DNA from 3 places in the Spirillospora sp. NPDC047279 genome. Region 1 is predicted to be linked to each of the others. Evidence: riboswitches for the same ligand, from Rfam matches in the RefSeq annotation. Region 1 holds a riboswitch; each other region holds the start of a gene.
The links. A riboswitch is a leader RNA that binds a small molecule or an ion and turns the genes downstream of it on or off. The one in region 1 is predicted to bind cobalamin.
Positions count from the first base shown of each region.

Region 2: another riboswitch for cobalamin. It lies ahead of ABZ810_RS06355 (ribonucleoside-diphosphate reductase subunit alpha); the one in region 1 lies ahead of ABZ810_RS10615 (CbtB domain-containing protein).
Region 3: another riboswitch for cobalamin. It lies ahead of ABZ810_RS27650 (putative cobaltochelatase); the one in region 1 lies ahead of ABZ810_RS10615 (CbtB domain-containing protein).

Region 1 covers NZ_JBEYUA010000004.1:60,255-67,817, reverse strand. The annotation lists gene ABZ810_RS10620 (3-isopropylmalate dehydrogenase) at 1-893, opposite strand, end outside; cobalamin riboswitch at 1,058-1,201, shown strand; gene ABZ810_RS10615 (CbtB domain-containing protein) at 1,231-1,455, shown strand; gene ABZ810_RS10610 (CbtA family protein) at 1,455-2,222, shown strand; gene ABZ810_RS10605 ((2Fe-2S)-binding protein) at 2,230-2,907, opposite strand; gene ABZ810_RS10600 (hypothetical protein) at 3,077-3,205, opposite strand; gene serA (phosphoglycerate dehydrogenase) at 3,523-5,112, opposite strand; gene ABZ810_RS10590 (hypothetical protein) at 5,327-5,962, opposite strand; gene ABZ810_RS10585 (DUF2079 domain-containing protein) at 6,329-7,563, opposite strand, start outside.
Region 2 covers NZ_JBEYUA010000002.1:460,545-468,107, reverse strand. The annotation lists gene ABZ810_RS06370 (copper resistance CopC family protein) at 1-440, opposite strand, end outside; gene ABZ810_RS06365 (YcnI family protein) at 437-1,165, opposite strand; gene ABZ810_RS06360 (hypothetical protein) at 1,249-1,881, opposite strand; cobalamin riboswitch at 2,150-2,329, shown strand; gene ABZ810_RS06355 (ribonucleoside-diphosphate reductase subunit alpha) at 2,527-4,926, shown strand; gene ABZ810_RS06350 (ribonucleotide-diphosphate reductase subunit beta) at 4,923-5,945, shown strand; gene ABZ810_RS06345 (hypothetical protein) at 6,068-6,223, shown strand; gene ABZ810_RS06340 (hypothetical protein) at 6,301-6,969, shown strand; gene ABZ810_RS06335 (thioesterase family protein) at 7,096-7,512, shown strand; gene ABZ810_RS06330 (zinc-dependent alcohol dehydrogenase family protein) at 7,509-7,563, shown strand, end outside.
Region 3 covers NZ_JBEYUA010000011.1:119,251-126,813, reverse strand. The annotation lists gene ABZ810_RS27660 (cobyrinate a,c-diamide synthase) at 1-1,276, opposite strand, end outside; gene cobO (cob(I)yrinic acid a,c-diamide adenosyltransferase) at 1,292-1,894, opposite strand; gene ABZ810_RS27650 (putative cobaltochelatase) at 1,900-3,918, opposite strand; cobalamin riboswitch at 3,998-4,146, opposite strand; gene ABZ810_RS27645 (oxygenase MpaB family protein) at 4,263-5,099, shown strand; gene ABZ810_RS27640 (helix-turn-helix domain-containing protein) at 5,109-5,738, shown strand; gene ABZ810_RS27635 (ATP-binding protein) at 5,775-6,332, opposite strand; gene ABZ810_RS27630 (helix-turn-helix transcriptional regulator) at 6,520-7,365, shown strand; gene ABZ810_RS27625 (DUF397 domain-containing protein) at 7,362-7,556, shown strand.

The DNA of each region.
Region 1 (7,563 bases):
GCGGTCGGGTCGGCCTTGCCCTGGCCCGCGATGTCGGGGGCGCTGCCGTGCACCGGCTCGAACATCGACGGCGCCGCGCCGGTGGGGTTGATGTTGCCGGAGGCGGCGAGCCCGATGCCGCCGGCCACCGCGGCGCCGAGGTCGGTGATGATGTCGCCGAACAGGTTGTCGGTGACGATCACGTCGTAGCGCCGCGGCTGGTTGACGAAGAACATGGTGGCCGCGTCGACGTGGCTGTAGTCGACCTCGACCTGCGGGAACTCGGCGGAGAGCTCCTTGAGGTAACGCTGGTAGAGCCCGGCGGCGAAGGTCAGCACGTTGTCCTTGTGGACCAGCGTCAGCTTCTTGCGCGGGCGGGCCGCGGCCTGCTCGAACGCGTAGCGGATGATCCGCTCGACGCCGAGGGCGGTGTTGACGCTCTCCTGGGTGGCGACCTCGTGCGGGGTGCCCTTGCGGAGCACGCCTCCGACGCCCGCGTACGGGCCCTCGGTGCCCTCGCGGACGACGACCATGTCGATGTCCTCGGGCTGCACGTCGGCCAGCGGGGTGGAGGCCCCGGGCAGCAGCTTGACCGGCCGCAGGTTGACGTACTGGTCGAGCTCGAACCGCATGCGCAGCAGCAGCCCGCGCTCCAGCGTGCCGCTGGGGACGGTCGGGTCGCCGATGGCGCCGAGCAGAATGGCGTCCTGGCCGCGCAGTTCGTCGAGCACCGAGTCGGGCAGCACCTCGCCGGTCCGGTGCCAGCGGGCGGCGCCGAGGTCGTACGGGGTCTGCTCGAAGGTGAGGCCGGACGAGGGGGCGACGGCCTCGAGGACCTTGAGCCCCTCGGCGACGACCTCGGGGCCGATCCCGTCACCGGCGATCACGGCCAGACGGACGTTGCGGGAAACCATGCGCGCACTCTACCGCAACGTCTCAGTTCGTGAGCATCGGTCTCACGATCCGAGATGGCCGTCTCGGCCCTCCCCCACGTCCCGCGCCGGCCGCGGCCGCCCTGATCGTTCCGGGGCTGGGTCTTTGTCACCCTCCGCCGACTTGACGGTGCGCCTCGGCAAAGGGGACGCTCTCCCCGACAAGTTCACAAACGAGGCGACAGTGCGCAGGAACCTGGTGCGACTCCAGGACGGTCCCGCCACTGTGTCCGGGGCCCTCCCGTCAGGGCCCCGGGAGTCAGGAACTGACCTGTCGTCCTCCCGTCACCGGGGCGAGTGCACCCCGTGAGGAGACCCCATGGCCCAGTCAGCCGTGCCGTCGTCGCAGGCACCGGAGCAGCCCGTACCGCTGCGCGTCCCCGTCCGCAAGATCCTGCCCTGGGCGGTCTTCGCCCTGGTCCTGGCGCTCGTGCTCATCTACTTCGTGGGCGCCGAACAGGGCGCGACCTCGCTCTTCGGCGGCACCTGGGTGCACGAGTTCACGCACGACGGCCGTCACCTGCTCGGGTTCCCCTGCCACTGATGATGCGCTCACTTCTCATCCGCGGCATGCTCGTCGGCGTCGCGGCGGCGGCGCTCGCCCTCCTGATCGCCTGGATCTACGGTGAACCGCAGGTCGGCCACGCCATCGCCTTCGAGGAGGCCGGCGCGGCCCACGACCACGCCGGCGCGGCGGCCGAGGAGCCCGAGGTCGTCAGCCGCACCGTCCAGAAGACCACCGGCCTGATCACGGCCATGGTGGTCTACGGCGTCGCGGTCGGCGGGCTCTTCGCCATCGCGTTCGCGTTCGCGTACGGCCGGCTCGGCGCGCTCGGCGCCCGCGCGACGGCCGCCCTGGTCGCCGTCGGCGGCTTCACGGCGGTCGTGGTCGTGCCGTTCCTCAAGTACCCGCCCACTCCCCCGGCTGTCGGCGACCCCGAGACCATCGGCGAGCGCACCGCGATCTACTTCGGCATGGTCGCGCTCGGCCTGCTCGCGACGGCGGCCGCCGTGATCGTCCAGCGGCGCCTGCTGCCGCGGCTGGGCCCGTGGAACGCGACGATCGTCGCGGCGGTCGGCTTCGCCGTCGTCGTCGCGCTCGTCTACCGCCTCACGCCCGAGCCCGACGCGGTGGCGGACGGGTTCCCGGCCACGGTGCTCTGGGACTTCCGCGTCGCCTCGCTGGGCATCCAGGTGGTGTTGTGGTCGACGCTGGGGCTGCTGTTCGGCGCCCTGACCGAACGGGCCTTCCGGCGGGCGGCGCCGTCCGCTCCGGCCCCGGGCTCGAAAGCCGAGCCCGTCCAGGGATAGCCACCGGTCAGCGGGGCAGCAGCGCGCAGTCGCCGCACATCTCGCCGCCGGGCGGCACCCGGTAGTAGAGGCAGCAGCTGCGCCGCACGAAGCCGCGCCCCTGTTCGAACGTGCCCGTGCCCGCGAGCGGGGCACGGGCGAACAGGTCGCGGACGAGGGCGCGCAGCGGTGTGGCCAGGTCCGGCCGGAGCGTTCCCGCGCGGAGCGTTCCGGCCAGGGCCGACGCGGCGTTGCCCCACAGCAGCCCGTCCGCCAGCCCCACGGTCTGGAGCATCGTCTCCCTGAGCGGCATCAGCTGGCCCCGTACGACCGTGCCGTGCAGGGCGTCCGCCGGGTCGCCGGGCAGGCTCGACGGGGCGGCCAGCCACAGGGCGACCGGCGCCCCCGGCGCCCAGCGCCAGTGCAGGCTCGACAGGTCCGGCACGGCGCCCAGGGCGGCCGCGGCGACCGCCGGCGACCAGAGCCGGGACGCCAGCCCCTGGAAGAGGATCGACGCGGCGACCCGGCGTTCGCCGGTGCCGAGCCGTTCGGCGTAGGCGTCGACCAGGCCGAGCAGGCGTTCGGGATCCTTCTCCGGCAGCGGCCGCCAGGTCGGGTCGGCCTCCTCGTCGGGATCGGTGACGATCGAGAAGTAGGGGCCGAGCTTCGCCGCCTCGCGCAGCGCGCCGGTGACCGCGATCGTCACGCCTCTCCCTCCGCTCGTTCGCCGCTCCCGCTCCCGGGCGGACTCCAACGTAACGCGCGACCGCCGCGGCCGGTCATCCGGCCACGGCGGTCGCGGTGAGTCTGGCCGCGCGGGTCGTCAGACGCCGCGCAGAGCCTCAGCCGCGCGGGTCTCGTCTGCCGCGCGAGCCTCAGCTGGTGGGCAGGCCGCCGTTGTCGCGGCGGTCCAGGGCCATCTGCAGGGCTCGCGAGGCCTCGTCCTGGTCGCGGGCGGGCGCGGCCGGCTCGTCGGCGGGCGCGGCGTTGAAAGTCTCGTTCATGGGCTTCGCTCCGTAAATGCGGTTGCTGCTGTGCCGGGGTGCTCGGCCACCGTGGTTCGCACGGTGTGACACCGAACAGGACTTACGGCCGTCACCTCACTCCGCAGCGGGTGGCGGCCTGCCGTTCAGGCCCCGCTGCGGCAGCGAAGGATTACCACGAAGCGCCGCATGACTGGAATCCACGGTACCTCCGGTCCCGGCAGGTGTCCCGACCGGTGGCCGATGTTCTCACATGATGAGACGAACGGCCGAGCTACCTGCGGAAACACGAAGGCCGTGATCCCGTCGCGGACGGGATCACGGCCTGACAGCGCGGGTCAGGACTCGAGGTCCACCCGGCGGCCCATCTCGGCGCCGATCTCGGCCTTGATGCCGTCAACCAGCTCGGTCGGGATGGCGGAGTCGACGGTGAGGGCGATCAGCGCCTGCGCGCCCTTGGCCGCCCGGCCGACCTGCATGCCGGCGATGTTGACGCCGGTGTCGCCGAGCAGCTTGCCGACCACGCCGACGATGCCCGGACGGTCGGTGTAGGTGAAGAACGCCATGTGCTCGGTGGGCAGGAGCTCCATGTCGTAGCCGTTGATCTCGATGATCCGCTCGATGTGCTTGGGCCCGGTGAGCGTGCCGGAGACCGAGATCACCTCGCCGTCGGCCATCGTGCCGCGGACCTGGACCACGTTGCGCCAGTCGGGCGAGTCCTCGCTGGTGGTGAGCGTGACCTCGACGCCGCGGTCGCGGGCGAGCAGCGGGGCGTTGACGAACGTCACCGCCTCCTCGATCACGTCGACGAACACGCCCTTGAGCGCCGCGAGCTCCAGGACCTTGACGTCGTGGCCGGTGATCTCGCCGCGCACCACCACGTCGAGCCGGACCGGCACGCCGCCGGCCAGCGCGGTGAAGATGCGGCCGAGCTTCTCGGCGAGCGGCAGGCCGGGCTTGACGTCCTCGGCGACCGCGCCGCCCTGGACATTGACCGCGTCGGGTACGAACTCGCCGGACAGCGCGAGCTTGACCGAGCGGGCGACCTGGGTGCCCGCCTTCTCCTGCGCCTCGTGGGTGCTGGCGCCCAGGTGCGGGGTGACCACGACGTTGTCGTGGTGGAACAGCGGGCTGTCGGTGCACGGCTCGGTGCTGAACACGTCGATGCCGGCGCCGGCCACCCGGCCGTCCTTGATCGCCAGGTCGAGCGCCGCCTCGTCGACGATGCCGCCGCGGGCCGCGTTGACGATGCGCACCTCGGGCTTGACCTGGTGCAGCTCCTTGTCGCCGATGAGACCGAGGGTCTCGGGCGTCTTGGGCAGGTGCACGGTGATGAAGTCGCTCTCGCGCAGCAGCTCGTCGATGGTGACCAGCTTCACACCCAGCTGGGCGGCGCGGGCGGCCTGCACGTACGGGTCGTAGGCGATCACGTTCATGTCGAACGCGGCGAGGCGCTGGGCGACCAGCACGCCGATGCGGCCGAGGCCGAGCACGCCGACGGTCTTGCCCTGAAGCTCCACGCCGGTGTACTTGGAGCGCTTCCACTCGCCCTGCTTGAGCGCGCCGTGGCCCTGCGGCACGTTGCGGGCGGTCGCCAGCAGCAGCGCGATCGCGTGCTCGGCGGCGGTGACGATGTTGGAGGTCGGCGCGTTGACGACCATGACGCCGGCCTTGGTGGCCGCCTCGACGTCGACGTTGTCGAGGCCGACGCCCGCGCGGGCGACCACGCGGAGCTTCCTGGCGTGCTGGAACACCTCGGCGGTGACCTTGGTGGCGCTGCGGACGATCAGGGCGTCGACGTCGGCGACGGCCGGCAGCAGCTGCTCGCGGTCGGCACCGTCGACGGAGCGGACCTCGAAATCGGACTCCAGCACGGCGATGCCGGCCGGGGAGAGTTCTTCGGCGACGAGGACGACAGGCTTGCTCAAGGAACAGTCCTTCGAATGTGGAGTGTGCAGGTGAGTTTGCGAGTCCACCCCGTCGTGCCCCCGCGCAAGGACAGTCTAGTCCCCCTCCGATGCCCTCCCGACGGACACGGCGACACGTCCCCGTACAGCCGTTTCGCTGGACTTCATCCTCGCCCGTCCACCTCGAGACCGAGACGAGTCCCGGTCTCGAGGCCTCCGATCGAGCGGCTCCCGATCACGCCGCGTTGGGCTCCGGCACGGAGGCGAGGACCGTGGCGGCCCCGCCGGCGTCGGCGACCTCGATGTGCGGGACGTCGATGAACACCCGCAGCGGCCCCGGCGGCAGGCCGAGGTCGTCGGCCACCTCCAGCTGGATCCCGCGCAGCGGGATGTAGGAGAGATAGCCGCGGTAGACGTTCTGCGAGCGGAACATCGCCGTCATGATCAGCCGGTAGTCGCGGATCCGGAACGAGAGGGCCGCGAGGGTGGGCACCGTGTCGGCGTCCTCCCCCGGCACGGTCAGCGAGATCCACGCGCTGGTCGTCCACGGCCGGGACCGCAACAGGTCGGCGACCCAGTGCAGCTGGTGGACGCCGTTGAGGTCGCGCAGCCGCTCCCCGAACTCGCTGTGCAGGGTGCGCCGTGGCCGGTCCTGTGACCAGCGCGACATCCGCGCGCCGTCGCCGTGCTCGCGGAGGATGGGGTCCTCCCAGCTCAGCGAGGCGATCTCGAAGAGGATCGGCGGGCCCTCGATGATCGGGCCGCGCTCTTCCATGCCGGCCTGGCCGGCCGCCCAGACGTGCCGCAGGAGGGCTATCCAGGCCCGTCCGCAGGTCTCCCAGCGCCGGACGGACCGATCGGCCGCCGCCACGTCACGACTCCCTGCCAATGAGCGCCCCCGGGCGGGCATCGGCGTTCAGGGAATTACCTGCCTTGACCTTTGCGGGAAGGGGAATAAATTCCGCCGCTCCGGTCAGGATCTCGGCTCTTGTCGTCCGGTGATGATCGCCACTCATGACTCCGCCCCACCGCCACCACGGGTGCGGTCACCTTTGCGTGGATGCCCTGGTACGTAGGACGTGCCGCATCCGCAGCGGCTTTCCTCCAGTATCGGGCAATCTGCGGCAAAAGTGTAGGGCATAGGCGAGAGTCACACCTTCACTCGCTTTCTGACTATCGTGATCGATTCTGCTTACTGCGTGTTCCGTCCAAGGGGGCGTTGGACACGGGCATCGCGCTAATGATTGACCTGAGTGCGCGGGCTGACGGGAATAACCGCCGGATCCGGGCCCGGCCGGTGCAGCACCACGAAGCCCTCCCGCTGGAAGACCCGCCGGTAACCGCGGGCGACCAGCTGGTCGACCCGCCGTAGCTGCTCGTCGCGGGTGGCGAACGGGAACTGCCGCCTGCGGGTGTCGGCGACCACCCAGGGCGCGTCGCGCGGCTGCCAGTCCCACAGCAGCACGCGGGTGCGCGGCGACAGGGCCGGGCCGACCGGGTTGACCGCCTCGACCAGGGCGCCGTCGGGCACCAGGGCGACCGCCGCGGCCGCCGCCTTCGCCCGCTCGTTGCGCTGGAAGAACGTGTCGTTGGCGAACTCGCTGAACGAGAAGGACGGCACCGTCAGGGCCGCCGCGATCAGGAGCCCCGCCGCCGGCAGCGCTCGCAGGACCGGCCGGGGCGGCACCCGCGGGAACGGCCGCGCCGGCACCCCCGTGGACGTCCGCGACGGCTCGCGCGAGCGCCGCAGGCGCGGGCCGAGCAGGCGGCGGAGCCGGGCGGCGCCGTCCATGGCGGCCATGAACAGGACGGCGATCAGGAAGGCGTTGTAGTGGTAGCGCGGCTCCCACCAGTTGGCGATCCGGTCGGCGAGCATACGTTCGGCCAGCAGCGGCACCGCCATGAGCGTCAGCGGCGAGGCCAGCGGCAGCAACAGCAGCGGCAGGACGAGCAGCGCCATCGTCCTGAGCTTGATCGGCGGCGTGCCGAGCATGGTCACCGCGTCCCACGGGTGGGTCAGCAGGTGCAGGGCCGCGCTGGGGAGGTCGGGCCCGAACGCGCCGTACGCCCAGTAGTAGTCGTCGTCCCCGCCGAACGCCGAGATGAGCACGCGCGAGGACACCCATGTCGCGACCATGCCCGTGACGATGAACAGCGCCCCGTTGCGGCGCTCCCCGCGCTGGGTGAGCAGGAAGAGGCCGAACCCGGCGAGCAGCAGGCCCATGTCCTCCTTGACCAGCAGGAGCAGCCCGGCGGCGAGGACGGCCTGGCCCTTGCGGCCCGCGTCGTACCGTTCGACCAGCAGCGCCGACAGCAGCGGCACGAAGGCCACCTCGTGGAAGTCGAACGCCAGGGCCTCGGCGATGGGCCACGACAGGGCGTAGGCGCCGGAGACCAGGTAGGCCGACGGGGCGCCGGCCCGGCGGCTCGTGTAACGCCAGATCGGCACGATCGCCAGCGCGAGCAGCACCG
Region 2 (7,563 bases), on a different contig from region 1:
CTCGCGGCGCCGCCGCCCGCGGGTGCCGGCGAGCCCTTCACGGTGAACGTGAAGGTGCCGCTGACGGGATGGCCGTCCGCCGACACGACCCGCCAGCCCACGGTGTACTCGCCGTTCGGCAACGTCCCGGCGACCGGCTGCGTCACCAGGCCGTCCACCGCCCTGGGCGCGCCCGCGGTGTGCTTGCCGCCCTGGGCGTCGGTGAGGATCACCCGCGGGAGCGTGATCGGCTGGTTGTACTTCAGCGTGATCTCGGTGGGCGCCTCGACCGCCGACCTGGCCTTCGGGTTCGAGCTCTCCAGGGCCGTGTGGGCCGACGCCGGTGCGGCGGTCAGCGCCAGCACGGCACCGGTCGCCACGGTGGCCGACAGGGTGGCCGACAGGGTGGCAGACAGGGTGGCAGACAGAGTGGCCGCCCCGATCCGCGAGAAGACCGTCATGCCTTGCTCCTTCCGCGCGCGATGCCGAATCCGCCGACCGCGATGCCGACGACGCCGGCCGCCAGGCCCAGCCCGCCGAGCAGGCGGGCGGTGCCGTCGTCGGCGCTCCCGGCCTTGGCGCCGGTGGCCGACACCGTCGTGACCGTCGGCGCGCCCGACGCGCCCGCGCCGGTCGCCGCCGCGGCCTTGGTCAGCTTGAGGACCGGAGCGGGGTGCTCCGGCTCCTCCTGCCCGTCCTTGGGCTCCTGGTCCCACTTGACGACCTCGCCGCCCGAGTACGTCTGGGTCGCCTTGAACACCAGCCGGTCGGTGTCGTCGGGCAGTTGCCCCATCGAGACGTCGAACTCCTGGAACTGCCCCGGCTCGATCGTGCCGCCGGACCAGGTGATCCGCGAGACGGCCTGGGTGATCTCGGCGCCGTGCGCCTTGATCGGGGTCGTGAGCTTGGACTTCTCCACCTTGACCGACCAGCCGGGCACCGGCCGCACCGAGACCGACGCGAGCGGGTGGTCCATCGGAAGGTCGACCTGGAGCTTGGTGGTCCCGGCGTCGTCACGTTCGTTCGGCACCCGGAAGGACACCTTGGCGTAGGAGCCCTGCACGGCCTCCTTGGGGTTGACGGTGACGTGCGCGGATGCGGCGGTGGCGAGGCCCACGACCGAGACGAGGGTGAGGCCGGTGACGGCGGCGAGCCTGCGGACGTTCAGCGTCGAGTACGCGGACATGCGAGATCTCCGTTCGAGGGAGTCGTTCGAGGGGGTGAGGAAGAGCCGGAACGCCGGGGGCGGCGTCCGGTGACGTCCGGCGCTCAGCTGTGCGCGAGCGCCCTCGAACGGGACGGAGGTCCACGTCGTACGACCTCGTGCCGCAACACCCTGCCGGTGGCGCCGGTGACGGCCCGCACCCGCACGACAGGGGTACGCACGGGGACTGGAGGAGGTTCGGCGGCGGCGAGCAGGACGGCCAGCAGGTCGCGGACGGGCCGTTCGACCTTGGCGGCCAGGCGCCGGGTCAGCGACCAGGCGGCACGTTCGCCGCGGCGCAGCCACCAGGCCGCGAGCAGGGCGGCCGCCACGTGCGCGAGCGTCATCCCCGTACCGGAACCGTGCCCGGGCATCGGGACGGGCGTCCCCGCCGCGGCGTGGTGCTCGGCCGGGCCCGCCGCGTTCGCGAACAGGCTGTGCAGGACGAACTGGCCGCCGAGCAGCCCGCCCAGGATCGTGGGCAGTGACCGTTCGTGCCCGGCCAGCGCCCCCGCCACGACCAGCACCCCGGCGAAGCCCACGATGATCGCCCACGCCGGGACGGCGGACGGCGACACCAGCGAGTGCCCGGCCGTGGCCAGCGTCATGCAGACGGTGGCGAAGAGCACCGCCCGGGCGACGCGGAAGTACGGCCGCGGCCCGCCTGCGGGCGGGGCTGGGGATATGGCTGGGGACATGGCGGGGTCATCCTCCCATCTCGTCCCGGTGACCGATATGCCCCCACCCCGTGTCGATTCCGCGTGTCGATTCCGGCGCGGCGCGTACGTGGCAGGTGCGCGGCGTGGTCTGTGACACGCCCAACATGTAGGGCTGGCGGCAATGGTCGTAACCAACATGTAGGGTCTTGCCCGTGCTGGTTCGCCCCCGCCGTGGGGGTGGACCGCGGCGAGATCACGCCGAGTCCCCGTGATCTCGCGGCGGCCCACCCGGTCGGCGGGGGCGTCGTAAGAGGGAACCCGGTGCGGCCGTGCCGATGCAGATCGGCCGGCCAATTCCGGGACTGCCCCGCAGCGGTGAGCGGGAACGACCGCCGTCACAGAGCACTGGCCCGTCGAGACGGGCCGGGAAGCGACGGCCAGTAGGCCGCACCTTGCAAAGGTGCGTCGCCCGCGAGTCCGAAGACCTGCCCGCACGGAGAAGACAGGCGCCGGAGCGCAGCGAGGACGCCTGTCGCCCCTTCGGGGGCCCGGGGGTCGCCTCCCCGGTTCGAGACAGTCCACTGGCCTCGTGGGAGGGTCGCTGGGCAGGTCACGGCGTCGTGCCGTGCTCTCCTGTTCGCGTGCGCCCCCTCGGGAGGCCGAGCTCGCGAGGGAAGAGAGCACGTGACACAAGAGCTGATCGCGCCACCGCCGACCCGATCCTCCATCGAGACCGAGGTCGCGCGCGCCTGTACCGGACTGGCCGACGTCGACCCGCGCCGCGTCCTGTCCGCCGTGCGGTCGGGCGACGGTGTCGACGCCGCCGGGTTGCGGGAGCTGGCGATCGGCGAGGCGGCGGCCCTGGTGGCCGTCGAGCCCGCCTACTCCAAGGTCGCGGCGCGGCTGCTGAGCGCCCACATCGCCGACGAGGCCGCCGCCGAGGGCGTGCGCACGTTCTCCGCGTCCGTGGCCACCGCGCACGCCGAGGGCCTGCTGAACGACGCGACCGCGGCGTTCGTCGCGGCCAACGCCGCGGCGCTCGACGACCTGGTCGACGAGGCCGCCGACGACCGCTTCGAGTACTTCGGGCTGCGCACGGTCTATGACCGCTACCTGCTGCGGCACCCGCGCACGCGGCGCGTCCTGGAACGCCCGCAGTACTTCATGCTGCGCGTCGCGTGCGGGCTCTCCTATCGCGACGAGGTCGCGCCGGGGGGTGCGGAGGGTCGTCCCCCCTCGGACGGCACCGGCGCCGTGGAGGACGCGGCCGAGCTGTACGCGCTGCTCAGCACGCTGTCGTACCTGCCGAGCTCGCCGACGCTGTTCAACTCCGGCGCCCGCCGCCCGCAGCTGTCGTCGTGCTTCCTGCTCGACTCGCCGCGCGACGAGCTGGAGTCGATCTACGAGCGGTACGCGCAGGTGGCGCGGCTCAGCAAGTACGCGGGCGGCATCGGCATCTCGTGGACGAAGGTGCGGTCGCGCGGGTCGCTGATCCGGGGCACCAACGGGCACTCGAACGGCATCGTGCCGTGGCTGCGCACCCTCGACTCGTCCGTCGCCGCCGTCAACCAGGGCGGCCGCCGCAAGGGCGCGGCCTGCGTCTACCTGGAGCCGTGGCACGCCGACGTCGAGGAGTTCCTGGAACTGCGCGACAACACGGGCGAGGAGGCCCGGCGCACCCACAACCTCAACCTCGCCAACTGGATCCCGGACGAGTTCATGCGCCGGGTCGAGGCGGACGCGGACTGGTCGCTGTTCGACCCCAAGGAGGCGCCCGAGCTCGCCGACCTGTGGGGGGAGGAGTTCGACACCGCCTACCGGGCCGCCGAGGCCGCCGGCCGGTTCGTGCGCCGGGTCCCGGCCCGCCGGCTGTACGGCCGGATGATGCGCACGCTCGCCGAGACCGGCAACGGCTGGATGACGTTCAAGGACGCCGCCAACCGCGCCTGCAACCAGACGGCCGAGCCGGGGAACGCCGTCCACCTCTCCAACCTCTGCACCGAGATCATCGAGGTGACCAGCAACGGCGAGACCGCCGTCTGCAACCTCGGCTCGGTCAACCTCGCCGGGCACGCCACCCCGGCGGGCGTGGACTGGGAACGGCTGCGCGCGACCGTCCGCACCGCCGTGCGTTTCCTGGACCGCACGATCGACCGCGGCTTCTACCCCACGGACGAGGCCGCGGCGGCCAACACCAAGTGGCGGCCGGTCGGGCTCGGCGTGATGGGCCTGGCGGACGTCCTCTTCATGATGCGGCTGCCGTTCGACTCGGACGAGGCGCGCGAGCTGTCCACCACGATCGCCGAGGAGATCGCGCTGGCCGCGTACGGCGCGTCCGCCGACCTGGCCGCCGAGCACGGCCCGCTGCCCGCCTACGCCAAGACCCGCACCGCCCGCGGCCGGCTGCACCTCGACCACTTCGCGGACGCGGCGCCGCGGCGCGTCGCGGAATGGGAGGCGCTGCGCGCCCGGATCGCCGAGCACGGCCTGCGCAACTCGCTGCTGATCGCGATCGCGCCGACCGCGACGATCGCGTCCATCGCGGGCTGCTACGAGTGCGTCGAGCCGCAGGTCTCCAACCTCTTCAAGCGCGAGACGTTGTCCGGCGAGTTCCTGCAGATCAACAACTACCTGGTCGACGACCTCAAGTCGCTCGGGTTGTGGACGCCCGCCGTGCGCGACGCCGTCAAGCAGGCGAACGGCTCCGTGCAGGGGATCGTCGACCTGCCCGAGGAGATGCGCACGCTCTACCGCACCGCGTGGGAACTGCCGCAGAAGGCGCTGATCGACCTGGCCGCCGCGCGCACCCCGTACATCGACCAGAGCCAGTCGCTGAACCTCTTCATGGAGACGCCGACCATCGGCAAGCTCTCCTCGATGTACGCCTACGCCTGGCGCGCGGGACTGAAGACCACCTACTACCTGCGTTCACGCCCCGCGACGCGCATCGCGCAGACCACGATCAGCGGCGGAGCCGCTCCGGGGGGAGCGGGGGGTCGTCCCCCCTCGGACGACACCATTACGCCGTCGGCCGCGGTGGCGTGCTCCCTCGAGAACCCCGAATCCTGCGAGGCCTGCCAGTGAGCGAACGAACCGGAACGCACGGCATGCTGCTCGACCCGGGCATGGACCTGACCCTGCGGCCCATGCGCTATCCCGACTTCTACGAGCGCTACCGCGCCGCGATCCGCAACACCTGGACGGTGGAGGAGGTCGACCTGGCCTCCGACCTCGCCGACCTGGCGCGGCTGACCCCGGCCGAGGTGCACATGGTCAACCGCTTGGTCGCGTTCTTCGCGACCGGCGACTCGATCGTGGCCAACAACCTCGTGCTCAACCTCTACAAGCACGTCAACGCCCCCGAGGCGCGGCTCTACCTGTCGCGGCAGCTCTTCGAGGAGGCGGTGCACGTCCAGTTCTACCTGACGTTGCTCGACACCTACCTGCCCGACCACGACGAGCGCGCCAAAGCGTTCGCGGCCATCGAGCACATCCCGTCGATCCGGGCCAAGGCGGAGTTCTGCTTCCGGTGGATCGACTCGATCGACAAGCTCGACGAGCTGCGCACCGAGGCGGACCGGCGGGCGTTCCTGCTCAACCTGATCTGCTTCGCCGCCTGCATCGAGGGGCTGTTCTTCTACGGCGCGTTCGCCTACGTCTACTGGCTGCGTTCGCGCGGCCTGCTGAACGGGCTGGCCTCGGGCACCAACTGGGTGTTCCGGGACGAGTCGATGCACATGGAGTTCGCGTTCTCGGTCGTCGACACCGTGCGGGCGGAGGAGCCCCACCTGTTCGACGCGCGGCTGACCGAGGAGGTGACGCGGATGCTGGACGAGGCGGTCGAGGCCGAGATGGCGTTCGCGCACGACCTGTGCGGTGACGGGCTGCCCGGCATGAGCGCGGGCGACATGCGGGCCTACCTGGAGTACGTGGCCGACCAGCGGCTGGCGCGGCTCGGCATCCCGGCCCGGTACGGCACCGCCAACCCGTTCGCGTTCATGGAGCTGCAGGACGTGCAGGAGCTGTCGAACTTCTTCGAACGGCGCGTCTCGGCCTACCAGATCGGCGTGGAGGGAAGTGTGGCGTTCGACGAGGCCTTCTGAGGGTAGAGCGGTCCACGACGGCGGAGTCCTGGATCTTTTCGCAACTTCTGGGCCTGGACCGGTCGTTGAAGGGACGGGTGGACGGACCCCGCCGTGCCACCCGAACGGCTAGGAGGAATCACGTGGCCTCGTTGATGACCCGGATCAAACTCTGGTTCCGAAGTCCCCAGGGGCAGCAGGCCCGGGCCAGGGCCGAGCAGCTCGCCAGGGACCCCCGCAACAAGCAGCGTGCGCGCGGCCTGATGGCGAAGTTCCGCGGCGGAGGGAAGCGCCACTGACCAGGACGGCGAACGTTCTGAACGACCGCGGCTGAACAGATCTTGCCCCGGCCCGGGCGGGCATGGGAGACAGGGGCATGGCTTCCGTGCCCGTCACGCCTTCCTGGGCGGCCTCCACCCGGATCCCGCTCGAACGTTCGCGCGGGACCCGCGCCCTGCTCCTGACCGGCTGGGGGACGTTCACGCTCCTTTACGCCGGCGGGGCCGCCATGAGCCTCGCCCTGGCGGCCACCGGCGACCTGCGCATGCCGGAGAACCTCTGGATCTGCCTCTGCGGCATCGCTGTCAGCACCTTCGTGGTGACCGCGCTGATTCCGGTCGTGCGGTCGGTGCTGACCCGTCCGGAGCTCCGCCTGGAGCCGGACGCCCTGGTGTTCGCCGATCCGGTGCTCTTCCGGCGTGAGGTGCAGGTCCCGCGCGCGTCCGTCGAGCGCGTCCGGCGGGTGGACTGGTCCAGCGAGCGTCTCCTCTTCGAGGACGATCCGCTCGCCGAGCTCACGCCGCTGCGCGAGCCGCTCAACCTGGAGATCAGGCTGAGCGAGGCGACCGCGTTCGAGGCGGCGCGGGGCAGCCGGACGGGCAACTGGGTCTGGCACTTCGGCAGGCCCTGGAAGATGCGGCCGCTGTTCCCGCAGCCGAGGGGACGGACGTACGACCGGCTCTGGCTGCGCGTCGCCGATCCCGAACGCGCGGAGGCCGATCTCGTCGCCTGGCTGGCCGCCGCCACCAAGGCGGACGGCGGCTGACGGGCAGTCGGCCCTAGAGCCAGAGCGTCACGTTGCTGGTCTCGGCGTGGATGAACCCGCCGCGCGGTTGGCGAGGGGCGGGATGCCATGAAACGGCCCCCATGGGGCGTACGTAGACTTGCCGCCGTGAACAGCGACTACGTGCACTGGCAGAGTGTGCCCACGCGGTGGAAGGACAACGACGTGTACGGGCACGTCAACAACGCCGTCCACTACTCGTTGATGGACACGGCCATCAACGAGTGGATGATCAGGACGGCGGGGTTCGATCCGCTGAGCAGCGAGCAGATCGCCCTGTGCGTGGAGTCGCACTGCGTCTACAAGGCCGAGGTCGCGTTCCCCGACACGATCGAGCTCGGGCTCCGGGTCGGCAAGCTCGGCCGGTCGAGCGTGCGCTGGGAGGCGGGCCTCTACCGCGGCTCCGACCGCGCGCTCATCGCCGAGGGCCACTTCGTGCACGTGTTCGTCGGCCGGGACGACCGCCGCCCGGCCGAGATCGTCGACCCCGTCCGCGCCGAGATGCAGAAACTGGTGATCGCATGACCGGTGACGCCACGACCCAGACCCGCGCCGCCGTCCTGGTCGAGTCCGGCC
Region 3 (7,563 bases), on a different contig from region 1:
CGCGGTCGCCCTGGACGAACCCGGCCGGTCCTTCCGGCGACCACTGCCACGCCGCGGTGGCGCCGTGCGCCGGGTCGGTGACGGTCCGGTGGAACTCGTGGCCGTGCACCCGTTCGCCGGCACGGGCGACGACCGAGTCCGACACCGCCACGGCCGCGCGGTAGCCCAGCGTCAGCCGCTCGCTCATCCGGCCGGTGACGTCGCCGAGCACGCCGCACATCGGCCTGCCGTCCAGCTCGCGCGCCAGGTAGAGCATCCCCGCGCACTCGGCGTAGACCGGCCCCGCGAACGCGGCGATCTCCGCGCGCAGCGGCTCGTTGTCCGACAGCTCCGCCGCGTACACCTCGGGGAAGCCGCCGCCGATGACGACGCCGCGCGTGCCGGCGGGCAGCCGCTCGTCGCGCAGCGGGTCGAAGCGCACCACCTCGGCCCCGGCCGCGGCGAGCAGTTCCTCGTTCTCGGTGTAGCCGAACGTGAACGCCGGCCCGCCCGCCACCGCGACCCGGACCGGGACGGCCGCCCCGTCGCGGTCCGGGTCGCGGTGCGGCGGCGTCCAGGGCTCGGCGGTCAGGGCGGGTGCGCTGCGCGCGAGCGCGAGCACGGCCTCCAGGTCGCAGGACCCGGCGACGAGGGCGCCGAGCCGGTCGACGGTGTCGACGGCCTCGGCGCTGCGCTCGGCGACCGGGACGAGCCCGAGGTGCCGGGACGGCTTGGCGATGCCGTCGTGGCGGCGCAGCGCGCCGAGCACCGACACGCCCAGCTCCTCGACCGCGTCCCGGCACAACCGTTCGTGGCCGTCCGACCCGATCCGGTTGAGGATCACGCCGCCCAGCCGGACACCGTCGCCGTAGCTGCGGAAGCCGTGCACCGTCGCCGCCACCGAACGGCCCGCCGCCGCCGCGTCCACGACGAGGATCACCGGCGCGTCGAGCAGCCGCGCCACGTGCGCGGTCGACGCGAAGTCGCCCTCCCCGGACGCGCCGTCGTACAGGCCCATGACGCCCTCGACCACCGCCACGTCGGCGCCGGCGGCCCGGGCGCCGTGCAGGAAGAGCGGCGCCACCAGTCCCTCGGACGTCAGCCACGGGTCGAGGTTGCGCCCCGGGCGGCCCGTCGCCAGCGCGTGGTAGCCGGGGTCGATGTAGTCCGGGCCGACCTTGTGCGGCGACACCGCCAGGCCGCGGGCCGCGAACGCGGCCATCAGGCCCGTGGCCACGGTCGTCTTGCCGCTCCCGGAGGCCGGGGCCGCGACGACGACGCGGGGAACGTTCACCACTCGATCACCACTCGATCACCACTCGATGCCCTTCTGGCCCTTCTGGCCCCGGTCCATGGGGTGCTTCGCCTTGCCCATCTCGGTGACGAGGTCGGCGAGCTCCAGCAGCCGCGGGTCGGCGTCCCGGCCCGTGATGACCACGTGCTGGTTGCCGGGACGTTCGCGCAGCGCGGCCACGACGTCCTCGACGTCGACCCAGCCCCACCTCATCGGGTACGTGAACTCGTCCAGCACGTAGAAGCGGTAGGTCTCGGCGGCCAGGTCGCGCTTGATCTGCTCCCAGCCCTCGCGGGCGTCGGCCTCGTGGTCCTCCTCCGAGCCCGGCCGCTGGATCCACGACCAGCCCTCGCCCATCTTGTGCCAGCTCACCGGGCCGCCCTCGCCCGTCTCGCCGAGGACGCGCAGCGCCCGCTCCTCGCCGATGCGCCACTTGGCCGACTTGACGAACTGGAAGACCCCGATCGGCCAGCCCTGGTTCCAGGCGCGCAGCGCGAGCCCGAACGCGGCGGTCGACTTGCCCTTGCCCGGACCGGTGTGCACGATCACCAGCGGCCGGTTGCGGCGCTCGCGGGTCGTCAGCCCGTCGTCGGGCACGTACTCCGGCTTGCCCTGCGGCATCTCGCTCACGCCACCCTTCGAACGTCGCGGACGACCCCGGCCAGCGCGTCGGCGGCCAGCTCGTCCAGCCGGACGAGCTCGGCGCCCAGGTGACCGGCCAGCCGCCCGGACAGGCCGAGCCGCACCGGCCCGGACTCGCAGTCGACCACGACCGCGGCCACTCCGGCGAGCGGTCCCGCCGCGGCGGCCGGATCGGGACCGTGGGTGGCACGGCCGTCGGTCACCACCACGAGGAGGGGGCGCCGGGCCGGGTCGCGGAGCCGCTCGACGCGGAGCACCTCGGCGGCCCGCAGCAGCCCGGCCGCCAGCGGCGTGCGGCCGCCGGTCGGCAGCCCTTCCAGCCGCCGCGCCCCCGCCTCGACCGAGGACGTCGGCGGCAGCGCGAGGTCGGCGCCGGTGCCGCGGAACGTGATGAGGCCGACCTTGTCGCGCCGCTGGTAGGCGTCCAGGAGCAGGCTGAGGACCGCGCCCTTGACGGCGCGCATGCGCTGCCGTGCCGCCATCGACCCGCTGGCGTCCACGACGAACAGCACGAGGTTGCCCTCGCGCCCGTCGCGGACGCTCTCGCGCAGGTCTTCGGCCGCGACGACCAGGCCGGGCCCGCCGCGGCCGCGCGCGTGCTGGTGCGGGGCGGCGGCGCGCAGGGTCGCGGTGAGGTGCAGCCCGCGCGCGCCCGGCCGCGAGCCGGAGACCCGGCCGTACGGGCTGCGCGCCTTGGAGCGGCGGCCCGGAGCGCCCATGCCGGTGCCGGGGACGGTGAAGAGCCTGGGCTTGTAGGCGGCGTCCGCCGGCGCCGGCTCGTTGCGTTCGGGCGCGGGCTTCTGGCCGTTGGGCTCCGGGCGCCGGTCGCCGTCCGGCTCGGAGGGGGCGGAGCCGTCCTGCGGCGGGGTCGGCTCACCGCCCGGTCCGTCCGGGTCGTCCGGACCGTCCGGGCCGCCGGGGTCGTCGTCGGGGGGCTCGGGCTCGCCGTGCTCGTCGTGCTCGTCGTGCTCGTCGTGCTCGTCCAACACCTCGTCCAGCTTCTGCCGGTCCAGGCCGGGCGCGTCGAACGGGTCGCGGCGGCGCCGGTGCGGGAGGGCCAGGCGGGCGGCCGTGCGGACGTCGTCGGCGGTCACGGCGGTGCGGCCGTGCCAGGCGGCCAGCGCGATCGCGGCACGGGCGGTCACCAGGTCGGCGCGCAGGCCGTCCACCTCGAACGCGGCGCAGACGGCGGTGATCTGGCGGAGCGCGGCGTCGGTCAGCTCGACGGCGGCGAGCCGGTCGCGCGCCGCCGCGATCCGCCCGGCCAGCTCCGCCTCGGCGTCGGTCCAGCCGGCCGCGAAGCCCGCCGGGTCCTCCTCGTAGCGCAGCCGCCGCCGGACGACCTCGGCGCGCTCGTCCGGGTCGCGGGTCGCCGCCACCTCGACGGTCAGCCCGAACCGGTCGAGCAGCTGCGGGCGCAGCTCGCCCTCCTCGGGGTTCATCGTGCCGACGAGGAGGAACCGCGCGGCGTGCCGGACCGAGACGCCCTCACGCTCGACGTACGACTCTCCCATCGCCGCGGCGTCCAGCAGCAGGTCGACGAGATGGTCGTGCAGCAGGTTGACCTCGTCGACGTAGAGGACGCCGCGGTGCGCGGCGGCCAGCAGGCCGGGTTCGAAGGCCTTCACGCCCTCGGTCAGCGCCCGTTCGATGTCGAGCGAGCCGGTGAGCCGGTCTTCGGAGGCGCCGACCGGCAGCTCCACCAGCCGCGCCGCCCGGCCCTCGCCGTCGGCCGCGTCGGCGTGCGGGCCGTCCGGGCAGTCGGGGTCGGGGTCGGCCGGGTCGCACGAGAAGCGGCAGCCCGGCACGACGTCCAGCGCGGGCAGCAGGCCCGCGAGCGCGCGGACGATCGTCGACTTGGCCGTGCCCTTCTCGCCGCGGACCAGCACGCCGCCGACGCCCGGCGACACCGCGTTGACGAGCAGCGCCAGCTTGAGGTCGTCCATGCCGACGACGGCGGAAAAGGGGTACCGAGCGGTGGCCGCGCCGCGGCGGCGGCTCATCGGCCCATCAGACAGGCAGGCATGCCTCATCGTCCTTCCCTCGGGTGTCCACGCCCGTGGCGGTCTCGTCCGACGGCCGGAGTCTCCTGGCTCCCGGATCACCGTTCTCCCTCAGCCTTCCAGCGTCGCCGCCGTGGCATGTGCGAGAGGGAACTCCCCTGGTCACAGTTGCGGGACAGCCCCGGAATAGGCAGGCCGATCGTTCGGCCCCGCCGCACCGGGTTCCTCCGCGTCCGTCGCAGGCAAGGATCGCACACCCCCGCAGGCCGCCCAAGTCGCGGTGGAGTGAGATGCCCCGCCCCGCACTGTTGGCGTAGCGCCAAGAACGTGTTCTACTGAGCCCCATGGCGAGATCCGATGGGCTGCCCTTCCGGCCTGGCGACGTGTCCTGGAAGGTGATGCGCGAGCCCGTGCTGGGGCTCGGCGCGGCGCCGACGCTCCTGTTGCAGGTGACGCATCCCCTCGTGGCGGCGGGCGTCGAGCAGTACTCCGACTTCGAGAGCGACCCGTTCGCCCGCCTCTGGCGCACCGCCGACGTCATGCTCAAGCTGTCGTTCGCCGAGCCCGAGGTCTCCGAACGCCAGGCCGTCAAGCTGCGCCGCGTCCACCAGCGCGTCGAGGGGCTGTCCGACGAGGGCGTGCCCTACCGGGCGCTCGACCCCGACCTGCTGCTGTGGGTGTGGGCGACGCTCACCCACAACGGGCTCGACCTGTACGAGCGGACGTTCGGGCGCCTGTCCGGCACCGACCGCGAGCGCTTCTACCAGGAGCAGAAGCTGATCGCCTACGCCTGCGGAGTTCCGGAAGGGCACTGCCCCATCACTTACACGGACTTCCGTGCTTACTTCGACGGGGTGGTCCAGCACGAGCTGCGCCCCACCACGGTCTCGGCCAAGCTCCTGGACACCAGCCGCAAACTGCGGATGCCGTGGCCGCTGGGGCCCGCCTACCTGCAGATCAACCTGCTCGCCGCCGGGGCTCTCCTGCCCGCGCGCCTGCGGCGTGAGCTGGACGTTCCGTGGAGCCGGTCGCGCGCGGCCGCGTTCGCCTCGCTGATCAGCGCCAACCGCGCGGCGGCGCGGGTGACGCCGGTGTCGATGCGGCACCGCCCCACGGACTACCTGGTCGCACGCGAGCGCCCGCTGCGGCTCTTCGCGCAACCGCGCCGCGGAGCCGCATAGGCTGTCCGCGTGGCCTCTCCGTCCCCATCCCGGTCGTCCCGGGCGAGCTACCAGCGCCTCCCGCGCGACGAACGGCGCGACCAGATCCTCGGCGTGGCCCGGCGGATGTTCACCGAGCTCCCGTACGCGGAGGTGTCGACCGCCGCGATCGCACGCGAGGCCGGGGTGCAGCGCGGACTGATCCACTACTACTTCGGCACCAAGCGCGAGCTGTTCCTGGAGGTCGTGCGCGGGCTGACGGTCGACTACTCCGGCCAGGCCCCGCCGCCCGACGCCCGGCTGAGCACCGCCGAGACCGTCGACCTCTGCGTACGGCTGTTCCTCGACGCCGCCGAGGCCAACGCCGACACCTGGCTGGCGGCGCTCGACGCCGAGGGCTTCGGCCAGGATCCCGAGCTGCGCCGGATCGTCAACAAGACCCGCGACATCACCGTCGAGCACATGCTGACGATGCTCCGCGTGCCCGACCCGACCGACACCCTGCGCGCCGTGCTGCGCGCGTACTCCGGTCTGGCCGAGGTGGCGACCCGCCAGTGGCTCCAGGAGAAGACGCTGGGCCGCGCCCAGGTGCACACCCTGCTGGCCGGCTCGCTGCTGGCCCTCATCACCGACATCGCCCCCGCGGTCGAGCGGACCTGAGCCCGGCCGCCCGTTGCTCGGGCGGCGCGGCGTCGCTCAGGCGGCGCCGGGCGCGGGCGGGAAGTCGTCGTTGCCCGACGGGGCGAGGAAGGACGCCACCGCGGCGGAGACGGGCACGGCGAACCAGACGGCCTTGCCCGGCACGGGCGGGCCCAGCCGGGAGAGGGTGCGCAGCACCCCCCAGCGGCCCTCGGACAGCTCGCGGACGATGCTGAGGCCGCGGCCGCAGTCGCCGGACGTCCACGAGTAGCCCGGCAGCCTCGCGTCGGCGTGGCCGTCGAAGACCGCGCAGCGCACCTCGCGTACGGCCGGGGTGGCGGACTGGCACTGGGCGGCGCGCGTGCCCGTGCGCTCGCCCAGGTAGACCCACAGCTCGTGCGGCCCGTGGTCGGACGCGTGCTGGTGAGCGTTGGTGACCAGCTCGCTCACCATGAGCTGTGCGTCGCAGATGATGTCGCGGGTGACGCCCAGCGAGGTGAGCGAGTCCGCGAGCACCGAACGCGCGTGACCGGCACAGCCAGGGCCGCGTGGCAGCGCCCAGACCCGGCCGGGTAGATGCGTATCGTCGTCGGCGAACTCAGGCGAAGCCTGCACGAACCCTCCCGGGTGACGTTCCGTTTTGCGCGGTTACGTACTGCCCCGTCACTTTCAGTCCCCGAGTGGTCACATTTCAAAGCGTCGCGTGAGATTCTCATCGCCGCAACTCTCTTCCCAAGATTGCTCTTACCGGCTTGCTCAATCCCGTTGTACTGGACGGCCCGGATAGGGGACTCTCACCTCTATGACCTACCGGCCCACGGTGCGTGGCCGCCGGTTGGCTCGGGAGCTTCGCAGGATGCGGGACGGGCAGGGACTCACCCTGCAGGACGTGGCCGACCGGCTCGGCTGGTCACGGGCCACGGTCTCGCGCCTGGAGACGGGGCAGACCCGGCCACGGCATGGCGATGTAGCCGACATCCTCGACCTGTACGGCGTGCCCAGCCCGGAGCGGGACGCCTATATCAACCTCGCCCGCGAGGCGGGCCAGCGCGGCTGGTGGACCGCGTACGCCGACGTGTTCGCCGGCAGCTACGTGGCCTTGGAGGACGAGGCCTCACAGATCAGCACCTGGGATCCCCAGCTCGTGCACGGCCTGCTGCAGACCGAGGAGTACGCGCGGGCCGTCATCACCACCGGCCGCATGCTGCCCGGCCGGGCCCAGATCGAGCGGCGCATCGCCGCGCGCCTGACGCGGCAGGCCCTGCTGGACCGGGAGGACGCCCCGCGCCTGCACGTGGTGTTCGACGAGGCGGTGCTCTACCGGCCGATCGGCGGCAAGACGGTGATGAACGACCAGCTCCGGTCACTCGCCGAGGCCGTCCGGCGGCCGAGAGTCACGATCCAGGTGCTCCCCTACGACGTGGGCGAGCACGCCGGGCTGGACGGCCGATTCACGATCCTTTCGTACCCGGACCCCGCCGACCCCGATATCGCCTACGTGGAGGGGACCATGGGCGACGTTTATCTCGAAAGCGTGGAGGCAATAGCCCAACACAAGGCCAGGTTCGACAAGATCACGGCCCTGGCCCTCCCCCCGGAGGAGTCCGCACGCCTCCTCCTCGACGCAGCAAGGAGCGGCAGCACGTGAACAAGGTGCGAACCGAACTCGCCAAAGCCATCTGGCACAAGTCCTCCCACAGCGGAAGCGGCGACCAGTGCGTCGAGGTCGCCTCGCTCTCCGGCCACCGCCGCGCCGTCCGCGACTCCAAGGATCCGGGCGGGCCCGCACTGGTCCTCTCGGCCGCGGAGTGGGCGACGCTCGTCCGCGCGATCCGCTGAACCCGCC